3 regions of the Micromonospora sp. BQ32 genome follow, and region 1 is predicted to be linked to each of the others. Evidence: riboswitches for the same ligand, from Rfam matches in the RefSeq annotation. Region 1 holds a riboswitch; each other region holds the start of a gene.

What was found. A riboswitch is a leader RNA that binds a small molecule or an ion and turns the genes downstream of it on or off. The one in region 1 is predicted to bind cyclic di-AMP.
Region 2: it holds a riboswitch for cyclic di-AMP, as region 1 does, so the genes downstream of both, AC5L30_RS07890 (C39 family peptidase) here and AC5L30_RS05655 (coiled-coil domain-containing protein) in region 1, are expected to answer to the same signal.
Region 3: it holds a riboswitch for cyclic di-AMP, as region 1 does, so the genes downstream of both, AC5L30_RS26205 (coiled-coil domain-containing protein) here and AC5L30_RS05655 (coiled-coil domain-containing protein) in region 1, are expected to answer to the same signal.

The regions. Positions count from the first base shown of each region.
Region 1 is NZ_JCADBI010000002.1:442,668-447,390, reverse strand. Features, by position in the region: gene AC5L30_RS05675 (DUF8832 domain-containing protein) at 1-384, opposite strand, end outside; gene AC5L30_RS05670 (heavy-metal-associated domain-containing protein) at 398-607, opposite strand; gene AC5L30_RS05665 (metal-sensitive transcriptional regulator) at 703-999, shown strand; gene AC5L30_RS05660 (YibE/F family protein) at 1,299-2,669, shown strand; cyclic di-AMP (ydaO/yuaA leader) riboswitch at 2,836-2,966, shown strand; gene AC5L30_RS05655 (coiled-coil domain-containing protein) at 2,971-3,990, shown strand; gene AC5L30_RS05650 (carbonic anhydrase) at 4,047-4,723, opposite strand, start outside.
Region 2 is NZ_JCADBI010000003.1:193,312-198,034, forward strand. Features, by position in the region: gene AC5L30_RS07880 (hypothetical protein) at 1-11, shown strand, start outside; gene AC5L30_RS07885 (hypothetical protein) at 140-910, shown strand; cyclic di-AMP (ydaO/yuaA leader) riboswitch at 1,196-1,337, shown strand; gene AC5L30_RS07890 (C39 family peptidase) at 1,569-2,417, shown strand; gene AC5L30_RS07895 (alpha/beta hydrolase) at 2,552-3,298, shown strand; gene AC5L30_RS07900 (CDP-glycerol glycerophosphotransferase family protein) at 3,303-4,723, opposite strand, start outside.
Region 3 is NZ_JCADBI010000016.1:99,777-104,499, reverse strand. Features, by position in the region: gene AC5L30_RS26215 (HelD family protein) at 1-216, shown strand, start outside; gene AC5L30_RS26210 (cation diffusion facilitator family transporter) at 324-1,241, shown strand; cyclic di-AMP (ydaO/yuaA leader) riboswitch at 1,386-1,517, shown strand; gene AC5L30_RS26205 (coiled-coil domain-containing protein) at 1,523-2,587, shown strand; gene AC5L30_RS26200 (hypothetical protein) at 2,730-3,239, shown strand; gene AC5L30_RS26195 (SRPBCC family protein) at 3,547-4,011, opposite strand; gene AC5L30_RS26190 (1-phosphofructokinase family hexose kinase) at 4,198-4,723, shown strand, end outside.

The sequences.
Region 1 (4,723 bases):
CCAGGTGCCGTCCGGGGTCAGTTCGGGGTGCACGTGGCGGAAGCCGGAGAGGTCCCGTCGGGCGACGATCAGGTGCATCTGCCTGTCGTGTGCCACGTCGTACCGGGTGACCGGGCGGCCGTCCGGGCCGGCGATCCGGAAGGCGAACTCGCCGGCCGGGGCGTCGACCGGTTCGAGGGTGTAGCCGCGCTCGGAGACGAGCAGCCCGCCCGGGATCCGGTCGGCCGTCCCGTCCGGCCCGCCCACCGTCGGGGTGGTGGCGGCACTGTCGCGCCGGCTCTCGGCGGCCGGGGCGGGGTCGACGACCCGGCCGATCCCGTAGGTCGTGCCGAAGACCGCCGCCAGGCCGACGGCGAACCCGGCAAGTCTCGTCACGGTACGCACGCCGGCCCTCCGATCACGCGTCGACGAGGTCGTAGCCGGCCTCGTCGACGGCGGCCCGGACAACCGCGGTGTCCAGCGGCTGATCGCTGCTGACGGTGACCCGGCCGGCCGCGAGGTCGACCTGGACGTCCCGCACGCCCGCGATGGCACCGACCTCGGCGCTCACCGCGCTGACGCAGTGCCCACAGGTCATGCCCTGCACCTGGTACGTCGTGTTGACCATCGGATCGTCTCCTTTACGGTACCGGTACCCCGTGGGGGTATGCCATCCGAGCACGACCGTACCATACCCCCCAGGGGTACGCTATCCTGGTTGACATGACCGCACCCACCCCGATCCGCGGATACACCGCCAGCAAGGACCAGCTGCTCGCGCGGCTCCGCCGCGTCGAGGGGCAGGTCAGGGGCATCGAGAAGATGGTCGACGACGACCGCTACTGCATCGACGTGCTCACCCAGATCTCCGCGATCCAGGCGGCCCTCGACAAGGTGGCCCTGGGGCTGCTCGACGGGCACGCCCGGCACTGCATGCACGAGGGCGCCGCCGAGGGTCGGGCCGACGAGATGGCCACCGAGATGATGGCGGCGGTCGGCCGACTCATGAAGCGCGGCTGAGCGCCCGAGGTCCGCCACGCGGGCGGTTCGACCACCCGACACTCCGCCACGACCTGCAGCCCTCGGGCGGTCTGGCTAGCATCTCCCACGATGGCCCTCCGTATGCCGCCGCACAGTCGGGCACCGGCGCCGCCAGGTCGTGGCGGCGCCCCCGGCCGACCGGGCCGAGCTCTGACCGTCCGTGATCAAAGTGTCGTCAGGCAGCGATCCGCCCCGCCGTTCCGCCGCGTTTCCACCGCAACGGTGAACCGCCCGGCCCGCTGACCCGTACCCCGCACCGGATCGTTGGGAGTCTCGCCTTGGGTTCCGACCACACCCGCCCTGCTCCGTCCGCCTCACCGAGGGTGCGACGGATCCTTGTCATGACGGTGGTACCCCTCTTCGTCGCCACCGTGCTCGCCGCGGTGCTGCTCTGGCCGCGCGGCGGGTCACCGCAGACCGACGGTGGTGCGGACGTGCCGCGCTACCCCGGCACGGTCACCCGGGTGGTCAGCGAGCCGTGCCCGCCGGCGCCGTCGGTTCCCGAGGGCACGCCGAGGGTCGGCGACGGGCGGTGCGGCACGGTCGACGTCCGGGTGGACGACGGGCCGACCGCCGGCCAGCAGGTACAGACACCGGTTCCCGACGGACCCGGCGCACCCCGGGTCGAGGTCGGCGACGAGGTCATCCTGGTCGAGCTGGCCGATCCCACCGATCCCACCACCAGCAACTGGAACATCGCCGAGCACCAACGCGGCACCCCGATGGTGTGGCTGGCGGTGGTCTTCGCGGCCGCGATCGTCGCGTTCGGTCGATGGCGGGGCCTGGCCGCGCTCGCCGGATTGGCCGCCAGCTTCGCCATCCTGCTCACCTTCGTGCTGCCGGGCATCGGCGCCGGCAGGTCACCACTGCTGGTGGCGGTGGTCGGCGCGGCCCTGATCATGTTCGTGGTGCTCTATCTCACGCACGGGGTAACCGCACAGACCTCGGTCGCGGTGCTCGGCACCCTGGGCAGTCTGGTGCTGACCGGCGTCCTCGCCACCATCGCCACGGCCGCCACCCACCTCACCGGCTTCGGCAGCGAAGACGCCACCACCCTGTCGATGTTCCAGGGCGACGTGGACCTGCACGGTCTGCTGCTCGCCGGGATCATCATCGGATCGCTCGGGGTGCTCGACGACGTGACAGTCACCCAGGCGGCCACCGTCACCGAGCTGGCGAACGCCAACCCCGGCCTGACCCGGTTGCAGCTGTACCGGGCGGCCACCCGGGTCGGCCGCGCGCACATCGCCTCCACTGTGAACACCATCGTGCTGGCGTACGCGGGCGCGTCGCTGCCCCTGCTACTCCTGCTCACCGCCGACTCGCGGCCGATCGGGCAGATCCTCACCAGTGAGTTCCTCGCGCAGGAGATCGTCCGCAGCGCGGTCGCCACCCTCGGTCTGATCGCCGCCGTGCCGCTGACCACCGGACTGGCCGCGGTGGTGACCGCCGCCGGGCGCACCGGTGCGACGCCGTCCACCGACGCCGCGTCGTCCCGGCCCCAGCCGGACCGCTCGGAGGCACTGGCCGCTCTCATCTCACCGCGAACGACCGGCTCCGACGAGCCGGACCGGACGCGGACCGCACCCCCATCCGAGGCCACCGACCGGTGGCCGGAGTCGAACAGGAGCACGGATACGGCATGGTGACACTCCTCAGCGTGACCAGATCGGGCATCCACCCTGAGAACCACGTCACTGGTCACTCAACGCTATGGCGAAATGACACTTTTGGTCGGCATCCAGGCGTAGCTCACCCGGTCGACTCTCGGGTAACCTCGCTGCCGGTTACCGATGAAGGCGCGAAGCGGCGCCTGCGGTGCCACCGCCCAATCGCCAACCGGCGAGCCGGGGACCCAGGTACCTGGGGTGAATCCGCGTCAGCGGTAGGGGCCACTTCCGCCCCGAACCCGTCAGCTAACCCGGTCGGCGGTCGACGGAAGGGAACATTGTGACGGCACCCCTACGCCGCTGGTTGACTCCCGTGGTGGCCGTGATCGCCGCACTGACCGTGCTCGCCGGGCCGCTCCCAGCGAACGCCGCTCCGACGAACCCCACACCGTCCGGGCACGAGGAGGACGGCGAGCCCAAGCTGCTCAACGACGTCATCGAGCAGGCCAACCGCGACTACTCCGCCGCCAAGTCCAAGCTGGACAAATCCAAGAAGCGACAGGGCGAGTTGGCCGCAGAGGTCAACCGGGCCAAGGCCGACCTGGACGCGTTGGCCCCGCAGGTCGGGCAGATCGCCGCCCAGGCGTACCGGACCGGCCGGATCGGCGCGGTCGCGATGCTGCTGGAGAGCGAAGCGCCCGACTCGTTCGTCCGGCGCGCCGGGATGCTCGACGAGATAAACATGGTCAACGAGAAGAAGCTCTCCGAGGTCAACGCGGTGAAGGCCCGCGCCGAGCAGGCCAAGCTGGCCCTCGACACCGAGGTCCGCGAGCAGCAGAAGCAGACCGCCCTGATGGCGAAGCGCAAGAGCGAGGCCGACAAGGCGCTCTCCCTCGTCGGCGGCAAGGGTTTCACCGGCGGCCTGGTGGATGCCACCTCCAAGGTCGCGAAGATCGGCCCGGGTCGCACGGCCGACGGTGACTGGAAGCCCCAGTCGTGCAGCGAGAACGACCCCACCACGTCCGGCTGCGTCACGCCGCGCACGCTGCACGCGTACAAGGAGGTCAAGGCGGCCGGCTTCAACCGGTTCGTCGGCTGCTACCGCCCCGGCGGGCCGTGGGAGCACCCGAAGGGCCGCGCCTGCGACTGGTCGCTACAGAAGAGCGGGTTCTCCCCGTGGCACAACAACGACACCCGGACGTACGGCAACAACGTCGCCGCGTTCCTCATCCGTAACGCCGACCGGCTCGGCATCTACTACGTGATCTGGAACCGGCAGATCTGGTTCCCGGCCACCGGCTGGAGTTCGTACAGCGGGCCGTCGAACCACACCGACCACGTCCACATGTCGCTGCTCTGACCCGCACGATCCCCATCGAGGGCCGTTCCGCGTGACGCGGAGCGGCCCTCGTCGCGTCAGACGGTGGCAGCGGCGGCCGGGCCGGTCGGCTCGGGCGATCCGGCCGGGCGGTCCAACGTCGCGAAGCCGGCCGGCACGGCGGCCACCGGGCGCACCGCTCCGGCGGCGAGTCGGTAGGACACCCCCACCACCGCGCACCGCCCCCGCGCCACCTCGTCGGCCAGCACCGGGGACTGCCCGAGCAACGTCTCGACGGTCTGTGCGATGTGGATGTCGACGATGCCGTCGATGTCGTCCACGCCCTCGGCCTCGGCCCGGCGCAGGCTGGGCAGCACGGCGTCGACCACCGCGCGCAGATGGCCACTCGGTGCGGTACCCGTCGCGGCGGACTCCCGGGCGGCCTGCACCGCACCGCACGAGTCGTGGCCGAGCACCACCACCAGCGGGGTGCCGAGCACGGTCACCGCGTACTCGACGCTGCCGAGCACCTCGGGGCCGGCGGTGTGCCCGGCGGTGCGCACCACGAACAGGTCGCCCAGACCCCGGTCGAAGATGATCTCAGCGGCCAGCCGTGAGTCGGAGCAGCCGACGATCACCGCGAACGGGTGTTGCCCGTCGGCCACGGCGGCCCGGCGCCCGGCATCCTGGTTGGGGTGGCGGGGGGCGCCATCGACGAAGCGCCGATTGCCGGCGACCAGCTCGGCGTACGCCCGGGTCGGCTCGCTGAGCGCGG
Region 2 (4,723 bases), on a different contig from region 1:
CCGGGCGCTGAGCCACCGGGACGACCCGTCCCATCGCCGCGCCCCGTCGACCCACCGCTTCCCACCCCGCCGGCCCCTGGCCCACCGTGGCCCGCCGGCGCGGCTCCCATCGCACTGCTCTCTCCCCGAGGTGCCGACCATGGAGACCGTCGTCTTCTACCAGTTCGTGACCGAGGTGCCGCAGGCCGCCGCCATCTGGTCGACGCTGTTCCTGCTGACCCTGGGCCTCCTCACCGTGCTGGCCGCCCGTCCCGAACGGGACCGGCCCACGGACGAGCCGCTTCCGACCGTGCCCACCGCTCGGGAGCTGGCCGCCGCCGAGGTTGTCGACATGCGCCGTTACGCCGAGGAGGTGGCCGTCGCCGCGGCCGGCGCGGCCACCACCGCCCGGCGGCGACGCGCCGCCTGGCTGACCGCTCAGGAGCAGCTGGAGCGGGCCTGGACGGGGTACGACGAGGCGGACACCGCCGCGCGTCGCTTCGCGGGCGCCGGGGCGCTGCCCACCCCGCAGACCCCGCACACCCCCGCCGAGTACGCCGCCCGGGAACGCTATCTGCACCGCGCGGCGATGGCGGCGTACTGGCGGGGCGACCTGACCATGACGCAGCTCGGCGACGTGTTCGGGCACCGGCGCGGCTGGGATCCCCGGCGGCACCCGGTCGAGCAGGAGGTGCTGATCAGCCGGGTGATCCGGGATGCGCGGCTGGCCGACTACCAGGTGGCCGCCGGCCGTGAGCGGGCCGCCTGGCGCGACGCGGAGTTGGCCGCCGAGTCGGCTCGTACCCTCGCCGAGGAGGCGTATGCGGCGGCGGCCCGGCTGCGCCCGGCCCCGGTGCCCGCCCGCCGGACGGTGGTCAGGGCGTTGCGTCCCGCCGCCGTGGCACGGTGGCGCCCGGCCCGGGTGAGTTGAGCCCGATCCGTGATGTGAGGCCGGTCACCCAATTGCGGAATCGGACGGCCGGCGCGATCGGCGGCATTGTTCCCGCGATTATGGCCGCGTTCTTTGCGGCCTGTCCGGTTGTCGCCCGCAGACGTCGCCGTAACCGGTTGTCCCATCGAGTCACATCATCGGCAATACGCGCAGAAATTGTTGCCACGATTGAGGTTTACGCAGGTGAACCTGGCTTGGCAGGGGTGCGGAGTGACCAGTACTGTCGTCCCGTCCGGTGCGGTAACCGATCGCAAGACGCGACGCCGCACCGACCCGCTTAATCGTGATCAACGAACCGGGGACCCACCAGTAAGTCCGGGGTGAATCCGCGAGCCACGGCCCGCGGTAGGGCGATCTTCCCGCCCGAATCCGTCAGCTAACCCGGTAGGCGGTGTCGGAAGGAGTCACATCCTCGTGCAGCACCTTTCCACCCCTCGGTTGTTCCCTCGCCTCCACGGCGCGGCGGTGCACCCGCTCATTCGTCGCGTGACGGTGAGCTGACCCCCGGGTCATCGCCTTCCCCGCCCGGCCGCGCCGGGCGTTCCCCTGAGCGGTTCACCATCCGCGGACCACCGTCCGCGCGCTGGCGCCTGCCCGGATACCGGTCCGGCCCCGGTGTGCCGCTCTCCCCCGATCCGTGGAGGACCCCGTGAAGCACACCCTGAAGCGCCAGCTCCGCCGCCTCGCCACCGAGCGCCCGTACCAGATTGTCGCCGCCTCCGCCGCGGCCCTGGCGATCGCCACCACCACCGGCGCCCTGCTCACCACGGCCGATGACGCGCCGGCCGGTCAGCGCACCGCGACCACGGTCGCCGAGCTGCGCAGCGACGTCGCCGCCTCCCGCGGCGAGGTTCGGGACGCGTCCCCCCTTGCCAGCGCCGCGCCGACCACGGCCGCCCCGGCCACCAGTGCCGCGTCACCCGCCGCCAAGGCCAGCAGCAACCCGGACCTGACCCGGAAGCCGGAGCGGCCGAAGCCGCCCGCGACCAAGATCCTCGACTACGACTACGAGGCGCAGAACACTTACTACAACTGCGGCCCGGCGGCCACCCGCAACGCGCTCAGCGCCGCCGGCATCGACCGCACCCAGGATGAGCTCGGCGCCGAGCTGGGCACCACCGAGATGGGCACCAACTCGGCCGAGGACACCACCCGGGTCCTCAACGCCGAGGTGAAGGGCTCCCCGTACCGGACCCGGATGTTCCTCGGCGCACCCAGCCCGGCGCAGATGGACCGGCTCCAGGCCGACGTGGTGAAGGCCATCACCGACGGCCGGGGCGTGGTGGCCAACGTCGTCGGGGACGCCACCGACACCGACGGCGGCTGGCACTCCTACGGCGGCGGGCACTACATCGCCGTCGTGGGCTACAAGGACAACGGTCGCACCGTGCGGATCGCCGACTCGGCGAACCCGGCCGACTCGTCGTACTGGATCACCACCATCGACCTGGCCAACTGGATCGCCAGCCGGGGCTACTCCGCCTGACCCGGGCACGCTGACCGCCGCGGGCGCCGTCTCCCACAAGGGGCCGGCGCCCGCGGCGTTTCTCCGCGCGGTTCGCCGGTGGGCTGTCATCGACGACTCTCGTACCGGGCCGTGAACCGTGGGAGACTGCGGCCGTGGTGGAGAAATCGGGTGGTCACGCCGGTCGCAGGCCGGTCCTGCTGCTGCTGCACGGCATGGGGGCGACCGGGGACGTGTGGTTGCCCTGGGCGCCGTACCTTGAGCAGCACTGGCCCGGGCGGTGGCTGGCACCGGACCTCGCCGGCCACGGCTGGGCGCCGCCGCTGCCGTCGTACTCCTTTGTGGGCTTCGCCCAGCAGATCGCGCAGGCCCTCGCCCCCGACGACCGGCTGGTCGTGCTCGGGCACTCGCTGGGTGGCGTGGTCGGCCTGGCGCTGGCCGCCCGCGACGCCGGAACGCCGGTGGACGCGGTGGTCGGGCTGGGCATCAAGGCGGTCTGGTCACCCGCTGAGCTGACCCGCGCCGCCGAGGTCGCCGCCCGCCCGGTGAGCTGGTTCGCCAGCCGCACCGAGGCGGCTCGCCGCTACCTGCGGGTCTCCGGGCTGGCCGGCCTGGTCTCACCGGACCACCCGGTGGTGGACGCCGGGCTGCGCCAGGTCGACGGCCGGTGGCGCCTCGCCATGGACCCGACCGCCTTCGCCGTCGGCGAGCCCGACCTGGCCGCGCTGCTGGCGGCGACCGACGTGCCGGTGGTGCTGGCGCGTGGGGAGAACGACCCGATGGTCACCGACGAACAGCTCAAGGAGTACGGCGTACCGGTCGCCACGCTGCCCGGTCTCGGGCACAACGCGCACGTGGAGGACCCGGCGGCGGTGCTGGCGTTGCTGGACCCGTACCGCTGAGCGGCTACGCCGGTGCGGACGCGGTCAGTTTCTCCGCGGGCGTCAGCTCCCGGCGGGCGGCGGTCAGGAACGCCTCGGCGTACGACTCGGCCGGGAAGTCACCCAGGTAGCGGCGGCGGGTGGCCCAGCGGGCCTCGGCCAGCGGGTCGGTGTCCAACAGTGCGGTCAGCACCTCGTCCACGTTGGACATGTCCCCGCGCAGCACGTAACCCGACCCGGCCAACGGGAACCGCTCCACGAACCGGTCGCCCTCGTCGCCCATGTCGGTGACCGCGTACGGCTTGCCGGAGTAGAGGAAGTCCGAGATCACTCCGGAAACGTCGGAGACCAGCGCGTCGGCGGAGTTGACGCACTCGGTCAGGCTCAGTTCCCGAGCCGCCGCGCCGACGACGTGCTGGCGGCCGGTGCGGGCCCGGTCGGCGACGAGCAGCTCGGTCAGGCGGCCCAGCTGGCGGGCCGAGGCCGGGTTCTGCGCGGTGTACGGGTGGGCCCGCAGAATCACCGTCGCGCCGCGCTCCAACAGCCGGCGCAGCAGCCCTTCGGCCACCGGCAGCGAGCAGTAGTCGGCGTCGGCGTGGTGCCCGGTCCAGGTCGGGGTGTACAGCACCGTCGGGTGCGCCAGCCCGCGTGTGGGCTCCGGGCGTACCTCGATCGACTCGACCTGTGGGCGACCCACCACCACGAACTTCTCCGCCGGGATCTGCACCCCGGCGCGGGCGTACCGGTCGATCGCCGCCTGCCCGGCCACGAAGATCCGGTCGAAGATTCCCGACACCGGGTTGGCGCTCGGCGCCTTGTCGCTGTCGCCGTGGTGCAGCTGGATGTGGGTGAGCTGGGTGAAGCGGACGCAGTGGCTGTTCTTCGCCCCGTGGTTGACGTAGAACGCCGCTCGCAGGCTCGGCACCAACGCCTCGTCCATCGCCCCCAGGGTGGGGCAGTAGACCACCGGCGCGTCGGTGGCCGCCGCGATCGGGGCCAGGAACTCCGGCTCGCGCAGCACGACCAGGAACGGCCGGCCGATCCGTTCCAGGTACGGCAGCCACATGGTGACCTGGTATTCCGACCCGGGAGGCGCGGAGAAGTAGAGCAGGAACTCCGGCTGGTGCCGGCGCAGCGCGGCGGCCACCGACCCGCCGCCGGCCCGCGGCCGGAACCGCCGCCGGGCCAGGTCCAGTGCGACCGCGCCGGCGACCGCGCCGACCAGCAGGCTGGCGGCCAGCGCCACACCGGCCGGCAGGGCGAGCGCGGCGGCGAGAGCCAGGGCGGCGAGCAGCCCGAGCAGCGCCGTGCCGAGTCGGTCGGCGATCAGCGGCGTCCAGGCGCGTACCGGCAGATTGGCCGCCCGGATCTCCAGACTGCCGGCGGTGCGCAGCGGCCCCACCAGCAGCACCAGCCCCAGCAGGACCAGCCCGGTGGCGACCAGCG
Region 3 (4,723 bases), on a different contig from region 1:
CCCCGCCGGGACGAGGTCGCCGGTTGGCTCGGCGCGCTGGGCGGCGCGAGGTTGCAGGTGGTGACCAGCCTGGAGGCCAAGGGCATGGAGTACGACGGGGTGGTGCTGGTCGCCCCGAGCGAGATCCGGGCGGACCCGGGTGCCGGGGTACGCACCCTGTACGTGGCGCTCTCCCGGGCCACCCAGCGGCTCACCACCATCGACCCGACCGGCTGACCTGCGTGGGACTGCCGCCGGCGACAGGCACTGCCCGTACACTTGCACACATAGCGATGTGAGCATACATTTGACCGGGTCCCGACCAGCGGCGGAAGGTGATTCTCGTGGGCGCAGGTCATGACCACCACCATGGGTCCGTCGCCAATGCCGCACACCAGCACCGGGGTCGACTCTGGGCGGCATTCGGGCTGCTCGCCACCCTGATGGTGGTCGAGGCGGTGGCCGCCCTGCACACCGGCTCGCTCGCCCTGCTCTCCGACGCCGGGCACATGTTCACCGACGTACTCGGCATCGGCATGGCGCTCGCCGCGATCACCGCGACCCGGCGGGCCACCGGCGACCCACAGCGCACCTTCGGGCTCTACCGACTCGAGGTACTCGCCGCACTGGCCAACGCCGTCCTGCTCTCCGGCGTCGCGATCTACGTGGTGATCGAGGCGATCCGCCGTTTCGGCGACCCGCACCAGGTCATCGCCGGCCCGATGCTCGCGGTGGCCGTGCTCGGTCTGCTCGCGAACATCGTCGCCTTCGCCCTGCTGCGCGCCGGGGCCCGGGAGAGCATCAACCTCCAGGGCGCCTACCTGGAGGTGCTCGGCGACCTGCTCGGCTCGCTCGGCGTCATCGGGGCGGCGCTGCTCATCACCGTCACCGACTGGTGGTGGGCCGACCCCCTGGTCGCGGTCGCCATCGGCGTGTTCATCCTGCCGCGCACCTGGCGGCTGGCCCGCGCCGCCATCCGCATCCTGGTGCAGGCCGCCCCGGAGCACCTCCAGGTGACCGCCGTGCACGACCGACTGGCCGCGGTCCCCGGTGTCGTCGAGGTGCACGACCTGCACGTCTGGACGCTCACCTCGGGCATGGAGGTGGCCTCCGCACACCTGACCATGGCACCCGGTGCGGAGGTCGGCGCGGTGCTCACCGCGGCGCGTACGGCCCTGCATGACGATTTCCGCATCGAGCACGCGACGTTGCAGATCGAGCCCGGCGCCACCTCCGGAGCGTGTGGCTCCATCGAGTGGTGACGGGGCCTTTCGGGGCCTTCCTCCACTTTCGCCGCAAATTTCCGTGGTGACGCACGCACCGTCCGTCACATTGGCTGCAGCCGCCCCACCGGCACCGGTAGGCTCGGTCCCGGCCTCCACCAGGCGGCGCCCTCCCGGCGCCGGTGGCGGTCGCCGCCTAATCGCCCACCTGGGCGAACCGGGGAACCATGTTCCTGGGGTGCATCCGCGTCAGCGGTAGGGATCTTCCGTCCCGAACCCGTCAGCTAACCCGGTCGGCGGCTGACGGAAGGACATGCGCAGTGGCACCAGCACGACCACCCGCCGCCCGACTGGCGGCCCTGATCGTCGCGATGTTCGCCCTCGGCGTCGCGCTCCCGGCCGGCACCGCCTCGGCCGCTCCCCCGACCGGCCAGCGAGCCGCCGCACCCAACTCCGACGAGGAGGGCGGCACCCCGGCGTTGCGCGCCCAACTCGAGGCGGCCAGCAAGGGCTACCTGGACGCGAAGCGCGCCCTGGACAGCTCCGTACGACGGCAGCAGCAGCTCGCCGGCCAGCTGAAGACCATCGAGGTCGAGATCGACCAGCGCAGCGGCAAGGTCGGCGAGATCGCCGAGGTGGCGTACCGCACCGGCCGGCTCGGTGCGATGTCGGCGCTGCTCAACAGCAACACTCCCGAAGGCTTCATGGACCGGGCGGCCGCGCTGGACGCGGTGGCCGCCAACGAGGACCGGGTGCTGCGTGACCTGTTGGCCAGCAAGGACCAGGCCAACCGCACCCGGGTTGCCCTGGACGGCGAGATCAACGAGCAGCGCAAGCAGGTCGCGGTAATGGCCAAGCGCAAGGAACAGGCCGAACGGGCCCTGACCGTGGCCACCACCCCCAAGCCGCAGACCACCGCCGACGCCGGTTCCAACCGGGGCACCTCCACCGCCAACGCGAAGGCCGCGCCGCGTAACTCCGACGGCTCCTGGCCCTCCGAGTCGTGCAGCGTCAACGACCCCACGCCGGCCAACGGCTGCATCACCCCCCGCACCCTGCACGCGCTCAACCAGGCCAAGGCCGCGGGCTTCACCCGGTACGTCTCGTGCCACCGCCCCAGCGGCTCCGGTGAGCACCCGAAGGGCCGGGCCTGCGACTTCGCGGCGCAGAAGAACGGCTTCGGCGGCAACGCCACCGGTGGCGACAAGACCTACGGCAACAACCTGGCCGCGTACTTCATCCGCAACGCGGACCGGCTCGCCGTGCTCTACGTGATCTGGTACAGGCAGATCTGGCTGCCCAGCAGCGGGTGGAAGTCGTACAGCGGGGCGAACGGCACCCCGTCCACCGACCACACCAACCACGTACACCTGTCGGTCTACTGACCCACGCGTTGTGATGCCTGTGAGTCATCGTGATGACTCACAGGCATCACGTGCGTCCGGGGCCGGGCTACGTCGCCGGGCGTACCCCTGATGTCGTCGCTCGTCGGACGACCCGGCCGGGGTCGGCGGGCAGCATCGCGGTATGCCTCGGATCCGACCCACCACCCGCAAGGCGCTACTCACCCTGCACCTCGTCACCTCGCTTGGCTGGCTGGGCACCGACCTGGTGCTGCTCACTCTCGGCATCGCCGTGCAGCGGGGCGCCGACCCGGCGGTGGTCTATCCGGTGACCGCCCTGGTCGGCACGGTGCTGTTCGCGCCGCTGAGCGTCCTGGTCTGGCTGATCGGAGTCGCCAGCTCGCTGCTCACCCCGTGGGGCCTGCTGCGCCACCGCTGGGTGCTGGTCAAGCTCGTGCTCACCACGGTGATGGTCGGGCTGGTGCTGTTCCTGCTCACCCCGAACCTGCGCCACGCCGGAGCGGTGGGCCCTGCCCTGCCCGCAGGTGATCGCGCCGACCTGGTCATCGCGCCGGCGGTGTCCACCAGCCTAATGATCATCGCGACGGTGCTGTCCACCTACAAACCATGGGGCCGGCGGCCCGCCGCCGGAACCACCCGCACGAACCGGGATCGCGCTGCCACCACGGTCTAGCTGCCTGCGCCGCCTGTGCGCATGGGCTCCGCACCCAGGACGGGCCGTTGCGTCAGGTGCAGCGGCCTGTCCTGCCCCCGCGATCTTGCACTTGCTGTCCCGACGAATGTGGGCATCCCACTGATATCGGCAACCGGAATCGCAAGATCGGCGCAGCGGACGGGCGGGAGTATCGCTGGTAGGCGTTATACCAAGGAGTCATATTCATACCTCTGAGGTATATCGCTTGCCGGAGTGGCACCGCCCCGACAGGCGTTGCCACGGCGACCTCTGCCTGCGGCAGCGGGGCGGGGCGGGGCGGGGCGGGTCAGGTGAGCGGGGGGTTGCCGGTGCGGTCGAGGACCGCGCCCAGCCGGGTGGCGAGGGCGAGGTGAGCGGCTCGGGCCTGGCGGAACGCGTAGCGGAACAGCGGCGTCGGCGCGGTCAGGGTGATCTCGACCTCGATGCGGACCAGGCCGTCCGGCTCGGCGCGCAGCCGGGTGTGGTTGCGCACCGTGGTGGCCGGCCACTGGCGGGCCACCATGACGATCTCGTCGGCCTCGCTGACCAGCACGTCCGCGTGGTAGGTGGTCCGAAAGCGCAGCGGGCCGGCCGCCAACCGGTCATTGATCGTGTAGCTGGCCTGGGCGCCGGGCCGGGGCGGCACCCGGCGGACCCGGACGATCAGCGGATGCAGCTCACCCTGCCGGGTCAGGTCGCTGAGCAGCGCGGCCGCCTCCGCGGGTGAGCACCGGGCCTGGACGGTGTAGCTGAAGGTATCGCTGCTGAGCACACCGTCTCCCGCCGTCGTTGGTCGCCCGATCGTCCCGTACCGATGTCGGGCTGGCAACGCCCGACGGCCCTCAGCGCCGCGCCGGACCGAGCGGATGGCAGGGCTTGACACCGCCTGCCCCATTAGGGTCGCTTAGTACGAATTACGAGGATGCCGGAGGGCGGCCAGCATGAACGGCGACGACCGATGAGTGGGCACGTGATGGTCTTCGCGCCCACTCCACAGCTGACGGTGACCGTGGACCAGCCCAACGACCACCCCGAGCTGCACCTGCACCCCGGCGGGCAGGGCGTCTGGCAGGCCCGGATGGTGATCTCCCTCGGGGTCGACGTGGTGCTCTGCGCCGCCCTCGGTGGTGAGATCGGTCAGGTGCTGGAGCCGCTGCTGGTCAGCGAGGGCGTGGACCTCAAGGTGGTGGTCCGGGACTCCGGCAGCGGCGGGTACGTGCACGATCGCCGGGAGGGCTCCCGGCAGGAGATCGCCGACGTGCCCGGGCAGCCGCTGAGCCGGCATGAGATCGACGAGCTGTACAACCTCGCCCTCGGCGAGGGCCTGCGGGCCTCGGTGAGCATCCTCAGTGGGCCCAACGAGCCGTGGCTCGTGCCCGCCGACCTGTACCGGCGCTTCGCCGCCGACCTCGGGGCCAACGGCGGCCGGGTGGTGGTCGACCTTTCCGGTGACCATCTCGGTTCGGTGTTGGAGAGCGGGGTGT